4 regions of the Streptomyces sp. KMM 9044 genome follow, and region 2 is predicted to be linked to each of the others. Evidence: riboswitches for the same ligand, from Rfam matches in the RefSeq annotation. Region 2 holds a riboswitch; each other region holds the start of a gene.
The links. Region 2 has a riboswitch for cyclic di-AMP ahead of HUV60_RS17820 (M23 family metallopeptidase). Riboswitches for the same ligand answer to the same signal wherever they lie in the genome.
Positions count from the first base shown of each region.

Region 1: it holds a riboswitch for cyclic di-AMP, as region 2 does, so the genes downstream of both, HUV60_RS13450 (transglycosylase SLT domain-containing protein) here and HUV60_RS17820 (M23 family metallopeptidase) in region 2, are expected to answer to the same signal.
Region 3: it holds a riboswitch for cyclic di-AMP, as region 2 does, so the genes downstream of both, HUV60_RS02740 (M23 family metallopeptidase) here and HUV60_RS17820 (M23 family metallopeptidase) in region 2, are expected to answer to the same signal.
Region 4: it holds a riboswitch for cyclic di-AMP, as region 2 does, so the genes downstream of both, HUV60_RS20250 (transglycosylase family protein) here and HUV60_RS17820 (M23 family metallopeptidase) in region 2, are expected to answer to the same signal.

Region 1 is NZ_CP113910.1:3,016,927-3,021,291, forward strand. It holds gene HUV60_RS13445 (polyprenyl synthetase family protein) at 1-1,006, opposite strand, end outside; cyclic di-AMP (ydaO/yuaA leader) riboswitch at 1,616-1,780, shown strand; gene HUV60_RS13450 (transglycosylase SLT domain-containing protein) at 1,784-2,278, shown strand; gene HUV60_RS13455 (HAD family hydrolase) at 2,354-3,223, opposite strand; gene HUV60_RS13460 (GNAT family N-acetyltransferase) at 3,417-4,365, shown strand, end outside.
Region 2 is NZ_CP113910.1:3,945,490-3,949,854, reverse strand. It holds gene trmB (tRNA (guanosine(46)-N7)-methyltransferase TrmB) at 1-89, shown strand, start outside; gene HUV60_RS17825 (PrsW family intramembrane metalloprotease) at 142-1,518, shown strand; gene HUV60_RS17820 (M23 family metallopeptidase) at 1,621-2,655, opposite strand; cyclic di-AMP (ydaO/yuaA leader) riboswitch at 2,668-2,825, opposite strand; tRNA gene HUV60_RS17815 (tRNA-Met) at 3,151-3,224, opposite strand; gene HUV60_RS17810 (dihydrofolate reductase family protein) at 3,290-4,365, opposite strand, start outside.
Region 3 is NZ_CP113910.1:573,721-578,085, forward strand. It holds gene HUV60_RS02730 (MBL fold metallo-hydrolase) at 1-398, opposite strand, end outside; gene HUV60_RS02735 (SGNH/GDSL hydrolase family protein) at 522-1,307, opposite strand; gene HUV60_RS02740 (M23 family metallopeptidase) at 1,580-2,581, opposite strand; cyclic di-AMP (ydaO/yuaA leader) riboswitch at 2,584-2,747, opposite strand; gene HUV60_RS02745 (tyrosine-protein phosphatase) at 3,260-4,057, shown strand; gene HUV60_RS02750 (DUF6126 family protein) at 4,072-4,194, opposite strand; gene HUV60_RS02755 (helix-turn-helix domain-containing protein) at 4,191-4,365, opposite strand, start outside.
Region 4 is NZ_CP113910.1:4,481,817-4,486,181, reverse strand. It holds gene eno (phosphopyruvate hydratase) at 1-1,111, opposite strand, end outside; gene HUV60_RS20250 (transglycosylase family protein) at 1,392-2,135, opposite strand; cyclic di-AMP (ydaO/yuaA leader) riboswitch at 2,140-2,309, opposite strand; gene HUV60_RS20245 (transglycosylase family protein) at 2,641-3,558, opposite strand; gene HUV60_RS20240 (cytochrome P450 family protein) at 3,888-4,365, opposite strand, start outside.

The DNA.
Region 1 (4,365 bases), 930 kb from region 2:
CGGCCCGGTGCACCACCGCGTCGCACAGCTCGACCAGGGCCGTCTTCGACTCGCACTCCGGCAGCGGGGCCAGCGCCGAACGCGCCTCCTCCGCGTAGCGCACGGTGTCCCGGCGGGCCTGCTCCAGCGCGGGGTGGGCACGCAGCAGCCGCAGCGCCTCGGCATGCCGGGCGTCGTCGCCGAGGTCGGAGTCGAGCAGCTCGCGCAGGGCGATGTCCTCGGCCAGCCCCAGCCGGGCCGCCCGCTCGCGCAGCCGCAGCACGGGCAGCGTCGGAATGCCCTCGCGCAGGTCGGTGCCCGGGGTCTTGCCGGACTCGTGGGAGTCGGAGGCGATGTCCAGTACGTCGTCGGCGAGCTGGAAGGCGACCCCGAGCCGCTCGCCGTACTGAGTCAGCACATCCACGACCGTGTCGTTCGCGCCGGACATCATGGCGCCGAACCGGCAGGCGACGGCGACCAGCGAGCCGGTCTTGCCGCCGAGGACGTCCAGGTAGTGGTCGACCGGGTCCCGGCCCTCCTGCGGCCCCGCGGTCTCCAGGATCTGACCGGTGACCAGGCGCTCGAACGCCTCGGCCTGCACCCGTACGGCCTCCGGGCCCAGGTCGGCCAGGATGTGCGACGCGCGCGCGAAGAGGAAGTCGCCGGTGAGGACCGCGACGGAGTTGCCCCATCGGGTGTTGGCGCTGGGCACCCCGCGCCGTACGGTGGCGTCGTCCATCACGTCGTCGTGGTACAGCGTGGCCAGGTGGGTCAGCTCCACGACCACGGCGGACGGTACGACACCGGGTGCGTAGGGGTCGCCGAACTGGGCGGCGAGCGTCACGAGCAGCGGCCGGAACCGCTTGCCACCGGCCCGCACCAGGTGCTGGGCGGCCTCGGTGATGAAGGGGACCTCACTCTTCGTGGCCTCGAGCAGCCCTTCCTCGACAGCCGTCATTCCGGCCTGGACATCGGCCTCCAGAGCCTGGTCCCGCACGCTCAGCCCGAACGGCCCGACGACGGTCACGAGGGGTCTCCTGTCTGCTGGTGTCCACTGACGCCTAGACGTCTTGCACAGTTTGTCGATAGGTCGCTGACGTCACTCGAGTCAGCGTATCCGGTCATGTTTCGATCACCGCCAGCACCCACATTCCCCGGCCTCACCCGCACACACGCGGACGGCGCCTCACGGCGCCCTCCCATATCGGATCACCACCAGATCGTTCCTGACCAGTTGACGACAAAGGATATTCGCCATCTTTCGGGCGTAGCGGCCCGCCCTCGACGCGCAGCCCCGCCCGCCACCCACCCCATCCGACCCACCCGATCCCGCGGTCCCCTTTGTCGCGATTGTCAAGCCAATTCCCCTTGGCGGCAAATGCTTCCGCGTGGCGCGTCCAGTGAAGTGAGTCACGCGCGCCCCGGCGCGCCCGCCCCTCACACCTGCCCACGCTTTCCCTTGCCCCGAAAGCGAGTTGACCCTTGACGCCCTCAAGGGATCAAGTACCCCAAAACCCCCGGAACAAGATCAAGCGGCGCGATCCGTGATCGTCGCACTTGTTTCCGACAAGTGGACTCGCATACGTTCCCGGCTTGTCGGGCGGACGCCGAATCCTGCCGCCGCCCGCGCCACCCATCGACGAACTCACTCACGCACGGCAGGAGCGGGGGACCCAGGTAAGCCGCCGGACCGGTGCGCACCCGGAACGGCTCGGGGTGAAGCCATGCCCGCACGGGCACGGCCGGGCACTCTCCCGCCCGAACCCGACAGCTCACCTCGCAGGCGTAGGAGAGGAACACAGACATGACCGCATCCGGTCCGCCCCGCCGCTTCGGCCGCTCCCGCCTCGTCCGCTCCTTCGCCGTCGCCGGTGTCGCGGCGGTCGCCCTCCCGCTGTTCGGCGCCACCGCCGCCTCGGCCGCGCCCGCCGCTGCCGCGACGTCCACCCCTGCCGCCGCCGGCACCGTGACCGCGTACCCGGACAACCTCGACGGCTGGATCCGCGAGTCGCTGTCCGTCATGGCGCAGCACGGCATCCCCGGCGGCTACGACTCCATCCACCGCAACATCCTGCGCGAGTCGTCCGGCAACCCGCAGGCCATCAACCTGTGGGACTCCAATGCCATGGCCGGCACCCCGTCGAAGGGCCTGCTCCAGGTCATCGACCCGACCTTCCAGGCGTACCACGTGCCCGGCACGGCCTTCGACCCGTTCGACCCGGTCGCGAACATCGCGGCGGCCTGCAACTACGCGGCAGACCGCTACGGCTCCATCGACAACGTCTTCGGTGCCTACTGAGACACCTGAGACATCCGATACGTCCGGGCCCGTCGGAACGCCGGCGGCACCGGCCACACCGGCGGACGCCGAGGCCTACCGGGACACATTCCCGGACCTGGGGCGGGGCAGCACGTGTTGGGGCACGCGCGGCTCCGCTCCGCCGAACAACCGCTCGAGGACGACGGCCACGCCGTCGTCCTCGTTCGACGTGGTCACCTCGTCGGCCACCGCCTTGAGCGCGGGGTGTGCGTTGGCCATGGCGACTCCGTGGGCCGCCCAGTCGAACATCGGAATGTCGTTGGGCATGTCGCCGAAGGCGACGGTCCGCTCCGGATCCAGCCCCAGGTGCTCGGCGGCCAGCGCGAGACCCGTCGCCTTGGTGACACCGCACGGCTGGAGTTCCACGGTGCCCGGACCCGACATCGTGACCGTGGCCAGCGAGCCGACCGCCGCACGGGCCGTCGCCGCCAACTCGTCGTCGGTCAGGTCGGGATGGCGCAACAGCACCTTGCTGATCGGCCGGACCCACAGATCGTCCCGCCGTGCGACCCGCACCGCGGGCAGCGTCGGGTGCGGCATCAGGTAGCCCGACTCGATCAGGGTGAGCCCGTCCACCCCGTTCTGGTCGACCGCGGCGTAGAGCTCCCCGGCCTCGGCCTCGATCTTGCCGAGGGTGGTCTCCGCCAGTTCCCGGTCCAGGGTGATCGACCACAGCAGCCGGTCCGTGCCGGCGTCGTACACCTGCGCGCCCTGTGCGCACACCGCGAGCCCCGTGGACCCCAGGTCGTCCAGGAGCGGCCTCACTCTGGGCGCCGGGCGCCCCGTCACCACGAGGTGCCGGACACCGGCCCGCGCCACCAGCGCCAGCGCGGCGAGGGAGCGGTCGGAGAGGGTGTCGTCGCCGCGCAGCAGCGTCCCGTCCAGGTCGGTGGCGATGAGCGAGCAATCGGTGGGTGCGGCCATGATCAGAGAATACGGACACCGCGCGCCCTCGACTCACCGCGCTCGGGACGCCCGCCCCGCGCACCGATCGCGGCCTCTGCACCACTTGGCGGCAACATGAGCCGCTACCTACCGTCCTCGTGGTCCTGGCGGTACCTTCCAAGTGTCCGGGGGGACTTGATCGGGGGGTCAGGTGAGCGGTGGACGCACACGTGTGCTGGGGCTCGACGAGCTCGGCGAGGGGGAGCGGGAGCGATGGCGTGAGCTGCGCGCCGCCTCGGAGGCACCGCGCAGCCCTTTCATGGAACCGGAGTTCGCCGCCGCCGTGTCCGGGGTGCGGCCGCAGGCCCGGGTCGCGGTGCTGTACGAGGGAGCGTCCGCCGAGCCGGCCGGCTTCCTGCCGTACGAGCGGGGCGCGTGGGGGCAGGGCCGGGCGATCGGGCTCGGGGTCTCGGACTGCCAGGGCGCCGTCCTGCGGCCGGGTCTCGTGCTGGAGACCGGTGACCTGCTGCGTGCCTGCTCGGTGTCGAGCTTCGCCTTCGACAACCTGGAAGCGGACCAGACCCTCTTCGTCCCGCAGGCGGCCCAGGAACACGCCACCTTCGTCATCGCCGTGGAGAAGGGCTACGAGACCTACGAGTCCGTCCTGCGCACCCAGTCGCCGAAGTTCCTGAAGACCACCCTGGCCAAGGAGCGCAGGCTCGGCCGCCAGGCCGGACCCGTGCGGTTCGTGTTCGACGAACACGACCCGGCCGCGCTGCGCACCCTCATCGGGTGGAAGTCCGCGCAGTACCGCAGGACCGGGCGCCGCGACCGGTTCGCGCGGGAGTGGATCACCCGGCTCGTGGGCCGCCTGGCCGAAACCCGGGCTCCGGAGTGCGCGGGCACCCTGTCCGTCCTGTACGCCGGGGACCGTCCCGTCGCCGCCCACTTCGGCCTGCGCTCGGCCTCGGTGCTGGCCTGCTGGTTCCCGGCGTACGACCCGGAGTTCGCGAAGTTCTCGCCGGGGCTCGTGCTGCATCTGCGGATGGCCGGGGCGGCGGCCGGCGAGGGCATCGGTCTGCTCGACATGGGGCGCGGCCCGGCCGAGTACAAGGACTCGCTGAAGACGGGCGAACGTGCCGTCTACGAAGGCGAGGCGACACGTCCGGGCCTGGGCGCCA
Region 2 (4,365 bases):
GGCTGGACAAGGGCCATGTGGTGAACGACCTGCTCTTCCGCCGCGTACAGCACCTCGACCAGCCCGACCGGAACGCCGTCGGCGCCTGAGCCCACCCGGCGGTCCTGCGGGCAGCGCCGTTCCCTCGTTAGGGTCAATGCTGTGGCCATCAGCCGTCCGTACCCGACCCGGCCCGGCGGGTCCCCCGGTCCCGCAGGACCGGAGGACGGGTCCGCCCCGCGGCACGCGCACTGGTGGCAGCGGCCCTGGGTGCGGTACGGGGCGCTGACCGCCCTCCTTGCGCTCTCGGGCCTGGTCATCCTGGGCCTGGTCCGCGAGCAGACCGGCACGGAGGGCTTCCTGGCCGGGCTCGGCCTCGCCGTGCTGCCGGTGCCGCTGCTCGTTGCCGCCTTCCGCTGGCTGGAGCGCGTCGCGCCGGGCCCGTGGCGCAACCTCGTCTTCGCCTTCGCCTGGGGCGCCTGCGCCGCCGCGCTCATGGCGCTCGTCGCCAACAGTTTCGCCACACGGTGGATAGCGACGGAGACGGCCGACCCGTCCCGCGCGGACGCGCTCGGCGCGACCGTGATAGCCCCGGTCGTGGAGGAGTCCGTGAAGGCCGCCGCCGTCCTGCTGGTCTTCCTGTTCTGCAGACGCGACTTCACCGGAGTCCTCGACGGCGTGGTGATAGCCGGGGTCACCGCCACCGGCTTCGCCTTCACCGAGAACATCCTCTACCTCGGTACCGCCTTCGGCACCGACCAGCTCACCGGCGGCAGCGGCGTCTCCTCCGTCACCGCGGCGACGTTCTTCGTCCGCGTCGTCATGTCGCCCTTCGCACACCCGCTCTTCACGGTCCTCACCGGCATCGGCTTCGGAATGGCCGCGCTCGCCGCCCGGCGGCGCCGCCCGGTGCGCGTCCTGCTCCCGCTCGGCGGCCTGCTGCTCGCGATGGGCGTGCACGCCCTGTGGAACGCCTCCTCGGCCCTCGGCGGGTACGGCTTCTTCGCCGTGTACGCGGCGTTCATGGTGCCGTCGTTCGGCCTGCTGACCTGGCTGGTGGTGTGGACCCGGCAGCGCGAGCTGCGGACCGTACGGGAGGAACTGCCCGCGTACGTCAGGGCCGGCTGGCTGACCCCCGCACAGCCCTACGCGCTCGGCTCGATGCGGGCCCGGCGCATCGCCCGGCGGTACGCGCACCGGCACGGCGGCCGGGCCGCTGCCCGCGCGGTGGCGCAGTACGGGGCGTACGCGACATCGCTGGCGTTCCTGCGGCACCGGGGGCGCCGCGGCCGCGCGGACGCGGACTTCGTCGTACGGGAGCACGAACTGCTGCGCGAGATGTGGCACCGCCGCGACACGGCCCGCCCGGCCCTGGAGCACGCGGCCCGAGCCACCGCGCCGCCCGCCCCGCCCTGGCCGGTGTACGGGCCGTACGGGCCGTACGGGCCGTACGGGCCGTACGGCCCGTACAAAGGGTACGGCGCCGTGGACCCCGGCCACCCGGCGTCCGGGCCGAACCCGTACGCGTACCGCCCCTGAAACGCCGGACCGGCAGTCCTGACGTCGGGGGGTCGTCGTCAGGACTGCCGGGGCTGTGGCTGCGTGGGGTGCAGGGCGCGAAGACCGGCCGGGGCCGGGGTCTCAGACGGTGAGGCCCTTCGACTGCATCCAGGCCATCGGGTCGATGCCCGAGGCGGAACCGGCCGGGTGCACCTCCATGTGGAGGTGGGCCCCGGTCACGTTGCCGGTGGCGCCGACGCGGCCGATCACATCGCCGGTGTTGACCTGCTGGCCGACACTGACACTGATGGAGGACTGGTGGGCGTACCAGATCTCGGTGCCGTCGTCGAGGGTCAGCACGGTCTTGTAGCCGTACGAGCCGTCCCAGCCGGCGGAGGTGATCGTGCCGGTGTGGACGGCCTTGAGCAGGGTGCCGGTGGGGGCGGCGAGATCCAGGCCCGTGTGCTGGCCGGAGGACCAGTAGGCGCCGGCCTGACCGAAGGTCGAGGAGATGGTGTACGAGGAGGTGGGCAGCGTGTACTGCCTGGCCAGTTCGGCGAGACGCTCGGCCTCGGCCTTCTTCGCGGCCTCCTCCTCCGCCTCCTTCTTCGCGGCGGCGGCCTTCTCCTCGGCCTCCTTCTTCGCGGCGGCGGCCTTCTCCTCGGCCTCCTTCTCCGCCTTCGCGGCGGCCTCGGCGGCGGCCTTGTCCTCGGCCTGGCTCTGCTGTTGCTCGACCTGCGCCATGATCCGGGCGCGCAGCACCTCGCCGGCGTCGGAGGCACTGCCCTGCTCGGCCTCGTCGGCGACCGCACCGATGCTGCTGAGCGGGGTGGCGGAGCCCTCAGGGGTTTCCTCGTCGGAGATGAGGGAACCAACAGAGGGAAGGTCCGGCACGGAGATGGAGACCGGCGGCTTGCCGGTCTGGGCGCTGGCCATGCCGCCACCGGCGACAGCGGCTATGACACCGACGCCCAGAACGGTGGAGCTACGGGCGAGGCCTCCGCCGCGCTGCTTGCCGACACGATGCCGGCCGCGCACGGGACGAACGGACTCCTCGGTGGGGTTCCACTCCTCGAAGGGGCCCTCGTCGGCGCGGATGCCGCCGTAGCCGAAGGTGTCGCTGTCGCGCCGGCTCGGCGTGAAGGGGGCCTCGGGGGCAGGCCGGTTGGACGCCACGTGGGGCGCACTCCTTTCCTTCCTTCTCGCCTACCGGGTTAGCTGACGGGTTCGGAGCAGGAAGGTCTCCTACGCGCGTATACCGCCCGTGTCTCCACGGGCGCATCCGTGCGATTCACCCCAAGATGTTGGTTCCCCGGTTCCCTTGCGGGATTCGGCGCGTGCGCACGGAGCCGACTCGTGTGACGGCTGGGACGACCGCGCTGCGTTATCGAACGTTAATAGACGCGAGGGCCGTATTCCAAGCCGTTCTTCTTGATCGTTAACGATTCCCGCACGGACTTAAGCGCCACGGATGGCCAAAACCGGGCGAGTCGACTTCACCGTCCTCGTCACACTCGGGCTGACGATGCGTCAGTTGTCATGCGCAACGAGGCGACCCGGTCACCTGGGGTGACATCTGCGCGGAACCACCCCGGGACGCGCTCCCGAAACGGGACGGACGCAAACGGCCGAGGGCCGGAACCCCTTCGGATTCCGGCCCTCGGCCTTCAGTAGCGGGGACAGGATTTGAACCTGCGACCTCTGGGTTATGAGCCCAGCGAGCTACCGAGCTGCTCCACCCCGCGTCGTTGTGTTCACCAGCATACGGCATCCGCGGGACACTCCGCACACGGGTTGCCGCCGCCCCGCGTCACCCGCCGATCAGATGGCCGTTCGGCGCCTCGGCGGCCTCCTCGTGCTCCGGCAGAACGACGACCAGGGCGCCCTCCGCGGTCAGCACCCCGCTGCCGTCGGCGCCCGTCACGAAGGTGTCCGGCTCCCGCCACGCGGTGACCACCCGCCGTACCCCCGCGTCCAGGATCAGCCGGGCACAGGACACCGGGCGGGAGGCGCGGCGGGCGCAGGGTTCCAGACTGGAGTACATGGTGGCGGTCGTGAGCCGCGGGTCCGCAGGGTCGATCCTGGCGAGGGCGGCCTCCTCGGCGTGCACCACCGGATCGCCGCCCTCGCGGGAATGGCCCCGTGCCAGCTCGGTGCCGTCGGCCGCGACGACCACCGCGCCCACGCTGAACGCCGTCTTCGAGGGCGGGCACCGCCTTGCCCGTTCACAGGCGAGAGCCAGCCAGTGGTGGTCGGCGGCGACGGGGAGCGGGCCGGCGCCGGGGGCGGTGGGCTCGTAGCGCATGAGGACGACGTCGCCGATCGGCCGGGTCTCCAGCAGTCGCAGCCGGCCGCCCTGGTAGGTCCCGGGCCCGAAGAGGCGGGCGGCGTCCGGGTCGCCGACGAAGAGCGGGGCGAGGACCAGTTGGAGCTCGTCGGCGAGACCCTGGGTGAGGAGCTGGGTGTGGATCAGGCCGCCGCCCTCGACCATGAGCCGCCGTACGCCGTACACGTCGTACAGGTGCGTCAGAAGGCGGCGCCAGTCGAGCTCGGCGCCGAGTGGCACGACGTCGGCGGCGAGACCGTGGGCGCGGGCGCGTTCGGCGCCCTTGCCGGTCGTGTAGAGGACCTTCGCGCCACCGGTGTGCCAGAACCGCGCCGCCGGGTCCAGGTCGCCCGAGCCACTGACGGTGACCTTCAGCGGGTAGGCGGGCCTGCCCCCGGCGGTCCGGGCGGCACGCCGCTCGGGCGCGTTGACCAGCAGCCGGGGGTTGTCGGCCCGGATCGTGCCGGCACCGACCAGGATCGCGTCCGCCGACGCCCGTACCTCGTCGACCCGGTCGAAGTCCTCCGGGCCGGACAGCAGCAGCCGCTCGGGACCGGTGT
Region 3 (4,365 bases), 3.4 Mb from region 2:
CCGGCGAAGGGGAACGGGGAGCAGCGCTCGCCCCACACGGGGTCGAACAGCACCCGCCGCCCGTCGATCTCCACGAGCACACTGGAGTGTCCCATCCAGGTCAGACGCAGCCCGGAGGCCGGCGGGCGGGCCAGATCGGCGAGAGTGCCGGCGTGCACCGGCAGGGGGTGGTGCGGAGCACGGCGGGACCGGGTCTCCTTGTCGAAGTAGGTCTTCGCCAGGTCCCGGGACGAGCCCGGGGGCCGGGACCTGGCGGGGCCCCCGGGGTTCTGGAACACGCCGTCCCGGTAGTGCGGGGACCGGCGGATACGCGCCATGCGCTCACCGGCGGGGTCCGCGCCGAAGGCCGCGGGCCATAACGTACGGAGCCCGGAGCTCTGGGAACGGATACCGGCCACGATGCCTCCAAGTGGAATCGGTTGGACATTCTATTATGTGCGTCGGCGCGGCGCCGCGGAGACGGGCGCGCGCCCGCGCCGGGCTCCGTACGCGCCCCTCCCCGCTCCCCCTCGCGCCCGGTGTCAGGCCACCGCGGCGATGCGCTCCCTGATGTCACCCGGGGACAGCGTTCCCTTCGCCGTCACATGGTCCCCCGAGGACTCCCCGCGCAGCCTGCGTCCCATCCACGGCACCAGGTACTCGCGCGCCCACTGGACGTTGTCCCGCCGGACGTGGAGGCTGTCGCGCGGCGGCAGCGGGGGCCAGGCCTGCTCCGGGTCGGCCGGAATGTCCAGGCCGAGGGCCTGGCCCGCGCGGAGCGCCACGCGCGTGTGCCCCTCGGGCGACAGGTGCAGCCGGTCGGCGTCCCAGGCCCTGCGGTCCTGGATGCTCCTCAGGGACCACAGGTCGAGCACCGGACAGCCGTACCGGTCGGCGACGGCCCGCACGTGCCCGTTGTAGGTGGCGATCTTGCCGCGCAGATGCCTCAGCAGGGGTACACCCCGGGTGTCGAACCCGGTTGTCACCAGCACCGTGCCGGAGACGGCCGTGAGCGCGGCGATCGCCCGCTCGAACCGCTCGGCCACCTCATCCGGGTCACTGCCGGGGCGCAGGATGTCGTTGCCGCCCGCACAGAACGAAACCAGCGCGGGGGCCAGTTCGACGGCCCGCGGGAGCTGGTCGGCCACGACCTGGTCGAGCAGCTTCCCGCGCACCGCGAGATTCGTGTACGGGAAGTCGCCTTCGGGGCGCCGGTCGGCGAGAAGTACCGCGAGCCGGTCGGCCCAGCCGACGAACGTCCCGGCGGGGCCGGGGTCTCCGACACCCTCGGTGAAGCTGTCCCCCACCGCCACGTACGACCCGATCACCGGCTTGCTGTCATTCTTCGAATCGTCTGCCACAACCGGACATGATTCACCTTCGAATATGACCTACGCGACCGTAGGAAGGCATTGACGGGCGGTGAGATAAGCCACGCGCAAGGCATCGGCCAGTTCCGGAACAGCCCTCGGGGGGACGTTGAGCGGCGAGTGACGTGACGCACGGAACACTCCGGGCGCACGTGCCGAACGCGCCGAACGCCGGACCCCGGAATCGGGGTCCGGCCTTCGGCGGCGCGTCAGGCGGGTTGCCTCTGGGGTCAGCCGACGGAGACGCCCTTGCCGCGAAGGTAGGAGACCGGGTCCACGTCCGAGCCGTAGTCCGGCGTGGTGCGGATTTCGAAGTGCAGGTGCGGGCCGGTCGAGTTGCCGGTGGAGCCCGAGAGGCCGACCTGCTGGCCGCCGCTCACGGTCTGGCCGGCCGAGACGGACAGCGAGGACAGGTGGGCGTACTGGGCGTAGTGGCCGTCGTTCAGCTTGATGACGACCTGGTTGCCGTACGAGCCTGCCCAGCCGGCGGAGACGACGGTACCCGGGCTCACGGCCTTCAGGGAGGTACCCGTCGGGACGGCGAAGTCGACACCGGTGTGGTAGCCGCTGGACCACATGCTGCCGGCCACCTTGTAGGCGGTGCCGAGGCCGCCGCCGGGCACCGGCGAGCTGTAACCGGAGGTGTTCGCGGCCTGGTTCGCGGTCACCGCGCCGGAGGACGCCTCCGGCGCGGACTGCTCGGAGGAGCCCGAGGACGGCTTCGGAGCGGACTGCTCCGAGGACTCACCGGCCGCCGTCGTCTTCGACGCGGAGGACGGAGCGGACGAGGAGGACGAAGCGCTCTTTTCGGAAGAAGGAGACTTCTTCGGCGTGTCGGCCGTGGTGGCCCTGCCGTCGACCGAGAGCTTCAGACCGGGGTGGATGAGTGACGGGTCACTGCCCACAGCCTCGCGGTTGTCGGCATAGAGCTGCTTCCAGCCGCCGTCGACGCTCTCGGACTCGGCGATCTTCGCCAGGTAGTCGCCGCCCTTCACTGTGTACGTGCGGGCGTCGCCCTTCTCGTCATCGTCGGCCTTCACGCCGTCAGCCGTACCGCCGGTGACGGAATACGACTGGACGGCCTTTTCCGGGGCGGCCTGCACAGGGGCGGCGTTCGCTCCGGTGGCACCGAGAAGCGGCAGGGCGAGTGCGGCGCCACCGGTTCCGACGACGGCGATGGAGCGGGTGAAACGCAAAGCGCTGGGGCGGCGGTGCTTACCTTTTGCGGGCATGACGAATTCCTCTCCGGCGCCTACGAGGTGAGCTGTCGGGTTCGGACTGGAGATGCCCGGCCGCGTCGAAACGCGACTTAACCCCAAGCCGTTCCGGAGACCGGAACAGGCAGTCGTACCTGTGGGTCCCCCGTTCCTGCCGTTCACGGGTCAGAGTGTGAAGGCCCCGGACAGCGGCAGGATTAGGCGTCTGTCCGGATCGATGGTGAACGTAGGCGACCTGGACGCAAAGGAACAAGCACGATCTTCCGAGCAAAGGCGCATTTCTGTGATCCATTGACATGAAAACCGTCACCCAGAGTCGCCCCGGACATTGCGCACCCCCCGAATCCCCTTGCGGAACAACGGAATTACGTGAACATGGCGACAACGCATCGTCACCTCTATGACGATGCTCACCACCCCACTCCCATCTCCCTTTCTATCGGGGCACGTTATGGCGAAGCTGCCTAAACGGACAGAACGCCCCAATAGTGAAAGAAGAGACCTTCCGGTCCGGTTCGGCGGTGGGTCCGCCCAGGGTCTGCCACGTGTCCGTCCGGACCGGCGGCTCGGGGCCGACCACGCCACGCCACCGGCCCGCTCACCAACTCATGGCCCCTGCCAGGCATGTCGTATCGTCGGGTGACACCCGTCGACGCCGCCGCGCCGACGGCGCAGAGTGGGAAAGGGGCCCCCGTGACGCAGCAGATCCCGTCGACCGAACCCGAGCTCACCGGTGTGCGCAATTTCCGTGATGTGGGCGGCCTGCCGACCGTCGACGGCCGCCGGGTGCGACACGGAGTGCTGTTCCGCAGCGGCCACCTCGCGCACGCCACCGAGGAGGACGCCGCCTTCCTGTCCGCCCTGGGACTGCACACCGTCTTCGACTTCCGTAACGCGGCCGACCACAGGCTGGACGGGCGGGACATCGAGCTGCCCGGCGTGCGCAATGTGAACCTGCCGCTGAGCGACCCGGCCGACGGCGCCGAGTTCTGGAGGATGGTCCGTGACGGGGACCTCGACCAGCTCCGCGCGATCCTCGCCGGCGGCAAGGGAGCGGAACGGATGATCGCCTCGTACCGCGCGACCGTGACGCAGCGCACCTTCGAGCACTCCCGCGTGCTGATCTCGCTCGCCGAGGAGAGCCTGCCCGCACTGATGCACTGCGCGGCGGGCAAGGACCGCGCGGGCCTGTCGGTGGCGGTGACGCTGCTCGCGCTGGGCGTGGAACGGGACGCGATCTTCGACGACTACCTGAAGTCCAGCGCCGCGCACCGCCGCTACAAGGTGCGCCGCAGCGCCACCTCCGCCTCGGCCTACTCACCCGAGGTCATGGAGCTGCTCGACCCGCTGTTCGACGCCCGCGCCGAGTACCTGTCGGCCGCGCTCGAGACGATCGAGGAGACCTGGGGCGGCGTGGACCCCTACATCGAGCAGGCTCTCGGCTTCACTCCCGAGTACCGGGAGCGGCTGCGCGATCGCATGCTGGACTGAGCGGCCCCCGAGGGCTACGCCTTCGCGCCCAGTTCGAAGAGCAGGTAGACGAAGGCCGCGAAGAGGTGGCCCGCCACGACGTAGATGAACAGCCTCACCCACAGGGCGCGAGGGAACTTCTCCTCCATGTCTTTCATGACACATCTCCATGGGTGGGGCCCAGGCACAGGGCGGCCGTGGGACTCTGCAGCAGGGTGTGGACGAACAGCAACTCGACCCCGCCGGGGTCCTCGGCGGCGATGCGGTGCGGGGTCAGCGAGTCGAAGTGCGCGCTGTCGCCCGGAGCGAGGCGGTGCAGGGTGTCCCCG
Region 4 (4,365 bases), 540 kb from region 2:
CGTCCTCGGTCTCGCCGGAGCGGTGCGACATCATGCACTTGAAGCCGTTGCGCTGGGCCAGCTCGACGGCGTCCAGGGTCTCGGTCAGCGAACCGATCTGGTTCACCTTGACCAGCAGGGCGTTGGCCGCGCTCTCCTCGATGCCGCGGGCCAGGCGCTCCGGGTTGGTGACGAACAGGTCGTCGCCGACGATCTGGACCTTGTCGCCGAGCTTGTCGGTGAGGGCCTTCCAGCCGTCCCAGTCGTCCTCGAACAGCGGGTCCTCGATGGAGACCAGCGGGTACGCGGCGACCAGCTCGGCGTAGTACTCCGTCATCTCGGCGGCGGAGCGCTCCTTGCCCTCGAAGACGTACGTGCCGTCCTTGTAGAACTCGGAGGCGGCGACGTCGAGCGCGAGGGCGATCTGCTCGCCGGGGGTGTAACCGGCTTCCTTGACGGCCTCAAGGATGAGGTCGAGGGCCTCGCGGTTGGAGCCGAGGTTCGGGGCGAAGCCGCCCTCGTCGCCGAGGCCGGTGGACAGGCCGCGGCCCTTCAGCACCTTCTTCAGCGTGTGGTAGACCTCGGTGCCCCAGCGCAGGGCCTCGGAGAAGGACTCCGCGCCGATCGGGGCGATCATGAACTCCTGGATGTCCACATTGGAGTCCGCGTGCGAACCGCCGTTGAGGATGTTCATCATCGGCACCGGCAGCAGGTGCGCGTTGGGGCCGCCGAGGTAGCGGAAGAGGGGGAGGTCGCTGGCCTCGGAGGCGGCGTGGGCGACGGCCAGGGAGACGCCGAGGATGGCGTTGGCGCCGAGGGAGCCCTTGTTGTCGGTGGCGTCCAGGTCGAACATCGCCTGGTCGATCAGGCGCTGCTCGGTGGCGTCGTAGCCGACGAGCTCCGGGCCGATCTGCTCGATGACGGCCAGGACGGCCTTCTCGACACCCTTGCCCTGGTAACGGTCGGGGTCTCCGTCACGGAGTTCGATGGCCTCGAAGGCGCCGGTGGAGGCGCCGGACGGGACGGCGGCACGACCCGTACTGCCGTCGTCGAGGCCGACCTCGACCTCGACCGTGGGGTTACCTCGGGAGTCCAGGATTTCCCGGGCTACGACGACGTCGATGGACGGCACGAGCATCTCCTTCATGGATGTGACGTGGTTCAGCGGGGCCACGGGGGCCCTGCGGACCCGAGCCTATCCGGCCCGGGGCGATCGGCCATCCGGTCGGCCGCTTCGCGGACAGAACCGAGAGTAAATTGTTTCCGAACGGAACAAAGGCGTTTCCGGGAAACCCGGGAACGGGAGGCCCGGTCCGGCCACGGAAAAGCCCCGCCCCGGCGCGTACGGGGGGAGACGCGCCGGAGCGGGGCAGACCTTCGCGGGAACGGGGCCCGGACCCGCGGCCGGCGTCCTACTTCAGGTGCAGCTGCTGGCCCGGGTAGATGAGGTCGGCGTCCTCGACGATGTCGTCGTTCAGCTCGAACAGCTTGCCCCAGCCGCCCTTGACGTCGCGCTCCGCGGCGATCGAGCTGAGGGTGTCGCCCTTGACGACCTTGTACTCGCCGTCGCCCTTCTCGACCTTCTTGCCGGTCGGGGTGGTGACGGTCTTCTTGGCGGCCGGACGCTCGTCGGAGCGGGAGGCCTTCTGCTCGGCGGAACGCTCGGGAGCGGCCTCGGTGCTCTGCTTCTGGGACTCCTGCTCCGGGGACTGCTGCCGGGAGCCCTGCGAGGAGCCGCCGCCCTGGTCGCCCGAGCCCCCGGCGGAACCGCCACCGGTGTAGGCGGCGCTGGACAGGCCCTTGCCGCAGACCGGCCAGGCACCCTTGCCCTGGCCCGCGAGAACCTTCTCGGCGATCTCGATCTGCTGGGCCTTGCTGGCCTGGTCGGCGGTGGCGGCGTACTTCGTGCCGCCGTAGCCGGCCCAGGTGGAGCCGGAGAACTGCAGGCCGCCGTAGTAGCCGTTACCGGTGTTGATCGACCAGTTGCCACCGGACTCGCACTGGGCGACGGTGTCCCACTCGGCGGCGGTGGCGGCGGAGGCACTGCCGGCCGCCATCAGCGGGGCGGCGACGGCGGCACCGGTGACACCGGCGACGGCGATGGCACGGGTGGCCTTGGACGGACGACGGTGCTTGCCCTTGCTGGAAAACAGCATGGATGGATCCCCTCACCGACGCCTACGAGGTGAGCTGTCGGGTTCGGGCCGGTTGGGTTGCCCGGCCGCGTTCCCTTGCGGGACGCGGCTTCACCCCGAGCCGCATCCGGCGTACTTCACCGGATCCGGCGCCTACCTTGGGTCCCCCGCTCCTGCCTACGGCGCATGACGCGACGACTGTTCCCGTGCGGCCACTGGCAGGATTCGGCGTGGTGGCAGCCGGGGCCCGCGATGGCGAGCGATCACGACCGTAGACACGCCCTCGGCGGATTATCAAAGACGATCAGGGCTTCTGAGACCTATCTCTCATCATCTTTAAATCGGACATTCATCCTGAAGCGCGACTCTCCACCCCCGCCACCGACACGCTTTTCCGCACGCCGGTCCACTCGCCACCCGGCCGGCACGCCACCATCGCCCGGTCGGCGCACGGCCGACGCCCGAGCGGTCGGCCGCAGCTGTCGAAATGTCACCTTTCACATGATTCGCATCCAGGTGCGAGCCCCTAACCGAAAAGGGTGGGATTCGGGGCGGCGACACCCTCGGCCCCGTCGCCCCCGCCGTACTGGGCGAGCCATCCGCCGCCGAGAGCAAGGGAGTCGGAGGCGACCGAGGGGCCGCTCGCGGAGCCCGAGCCGGAGTCGCTCGACGGGGAGGAGCCGTCGAGGCCGCGTGTGAAGCCGAGACCGCCGCGCGAGGCATGCCGCCCCGAGGATCCGGCGTCACGGTCCGCGCGCGCTTCCTCCTCGGCGCCGGCGCCGCGGTGACGGCCGCCGCCGGAGTCCTCGCCGTCGGCCGATTCCGAAGCGTCGGCCTTCTGCCCCGACTTGTCCGAGTCGTCGTCCTTGACGGAGGGAGAAGCAGCGGAAGAGGCCTCCGCTCCTCCTTCCTTCTTCTGGCCGTCCGCGGCAGCTTCGTCGCCCTCGTCGCCCTTCGCGTCCGACGAGGAGCCGGCGGACTGGGACGGCGACGGAGTGGCGGACCTTTCGGAGCCGGACGCGCCCGGTGAGCCGCCCTCCACGCCGGTGCCGGCATCGAGCACGGACGCGTCCCGGTCCAGGCCCCCCAGCAGGCCGCAGGCTCTCCACACGCCGACACCCTGGTCGGCGAGGATCTTCTCGGCCACGGCTATCTGCTGGCCGCGGCTGGCCTGGTCGGCGCTGGTCGCGTAGTCGAGGCCGCCGTAGGCCTCCCAGTCCTCCTGGGTCAACTGCAGGCCGCCGTAGTAACCGTTGCCGGAGTTCTGGCTCCAAGAGCCGCCCGACTCGCACTCGGCCACCCGGTCCCAGGTCGAACCGTCGGCAGCACTGGCGGCGCCGGCTCCGAGGAGGGGGATCGCGATGGCCGAGCCGGTCACTCCGGCCGCGACGAGAAGAGCCGGAGCCTGGCGGGGGCGACGGTGACGACCGTTCCCGGAGAGCATGCGGAAACCTTTCGCAGGACAACAGTTACTCGCACGGCGTTTCGCCTGTGACGTTCGAAAAAGCGAGACGCCGCGCTTGAGGGGTGAACGTATAGGCAGTCGAACGTCTGTCACAAGTTCATGCCGTGCAGATCACATGAAGATCACAAAGTTGAGTGGGTGTCACCTTCACAGCCGTCCTGCCAACGGTCAACGGACCGTGCTCGAGGGGCCCTGACGGTCACGTGCGCCGTGGCCGACGGACACGCCCAGGGCTTTCCCGGATCTCTTCCGGAAGACCGTCCGGGGCATTTCGGAATGTGTCCTGGTACGCCGCCCCGTTCGCAACATCACATCGAGGGCGGGGTGAATTTCACCGGCAGCGTGCGCAGTCCGCGCATGATGAGGCCGCCGCGCCAGCGCAGTTCGGCCGGGTCCGCCGCGAGTTCGAGGTCCGGCAGCCGGGTCAGCAGTGTGGCGAGCGCGGTCTGGCCCTCCAGGCGGGCCAGCGGAGCGCCGAGGCAGTAGTGGATGCCGTGGCCGTACCCCAGATGCTGGTTGTCGCGCCGTGCGAGATCGAGTGCGTCGGGGTCGGCGAACCGCTCCGGATCACGGTCCGCGGCGGCCAGGACGACGAGGACCGGGTCGCCTGCGGAGATGTGCTGCCCGCCGAGGGCGAGCGCCTCGGTGGCGAACCGCCAGGTGGCCAGTTCCACGGGCCCGTCGTGGCGCAGGAGTTCCTCCACTCCGGTCTCCAGCAGCCCGCGCTCCCCGGCGGCGAGGGACTTCTGCAGGCGCTCGCGCTGCCCCGGGTGGGTGAGGAGGGCG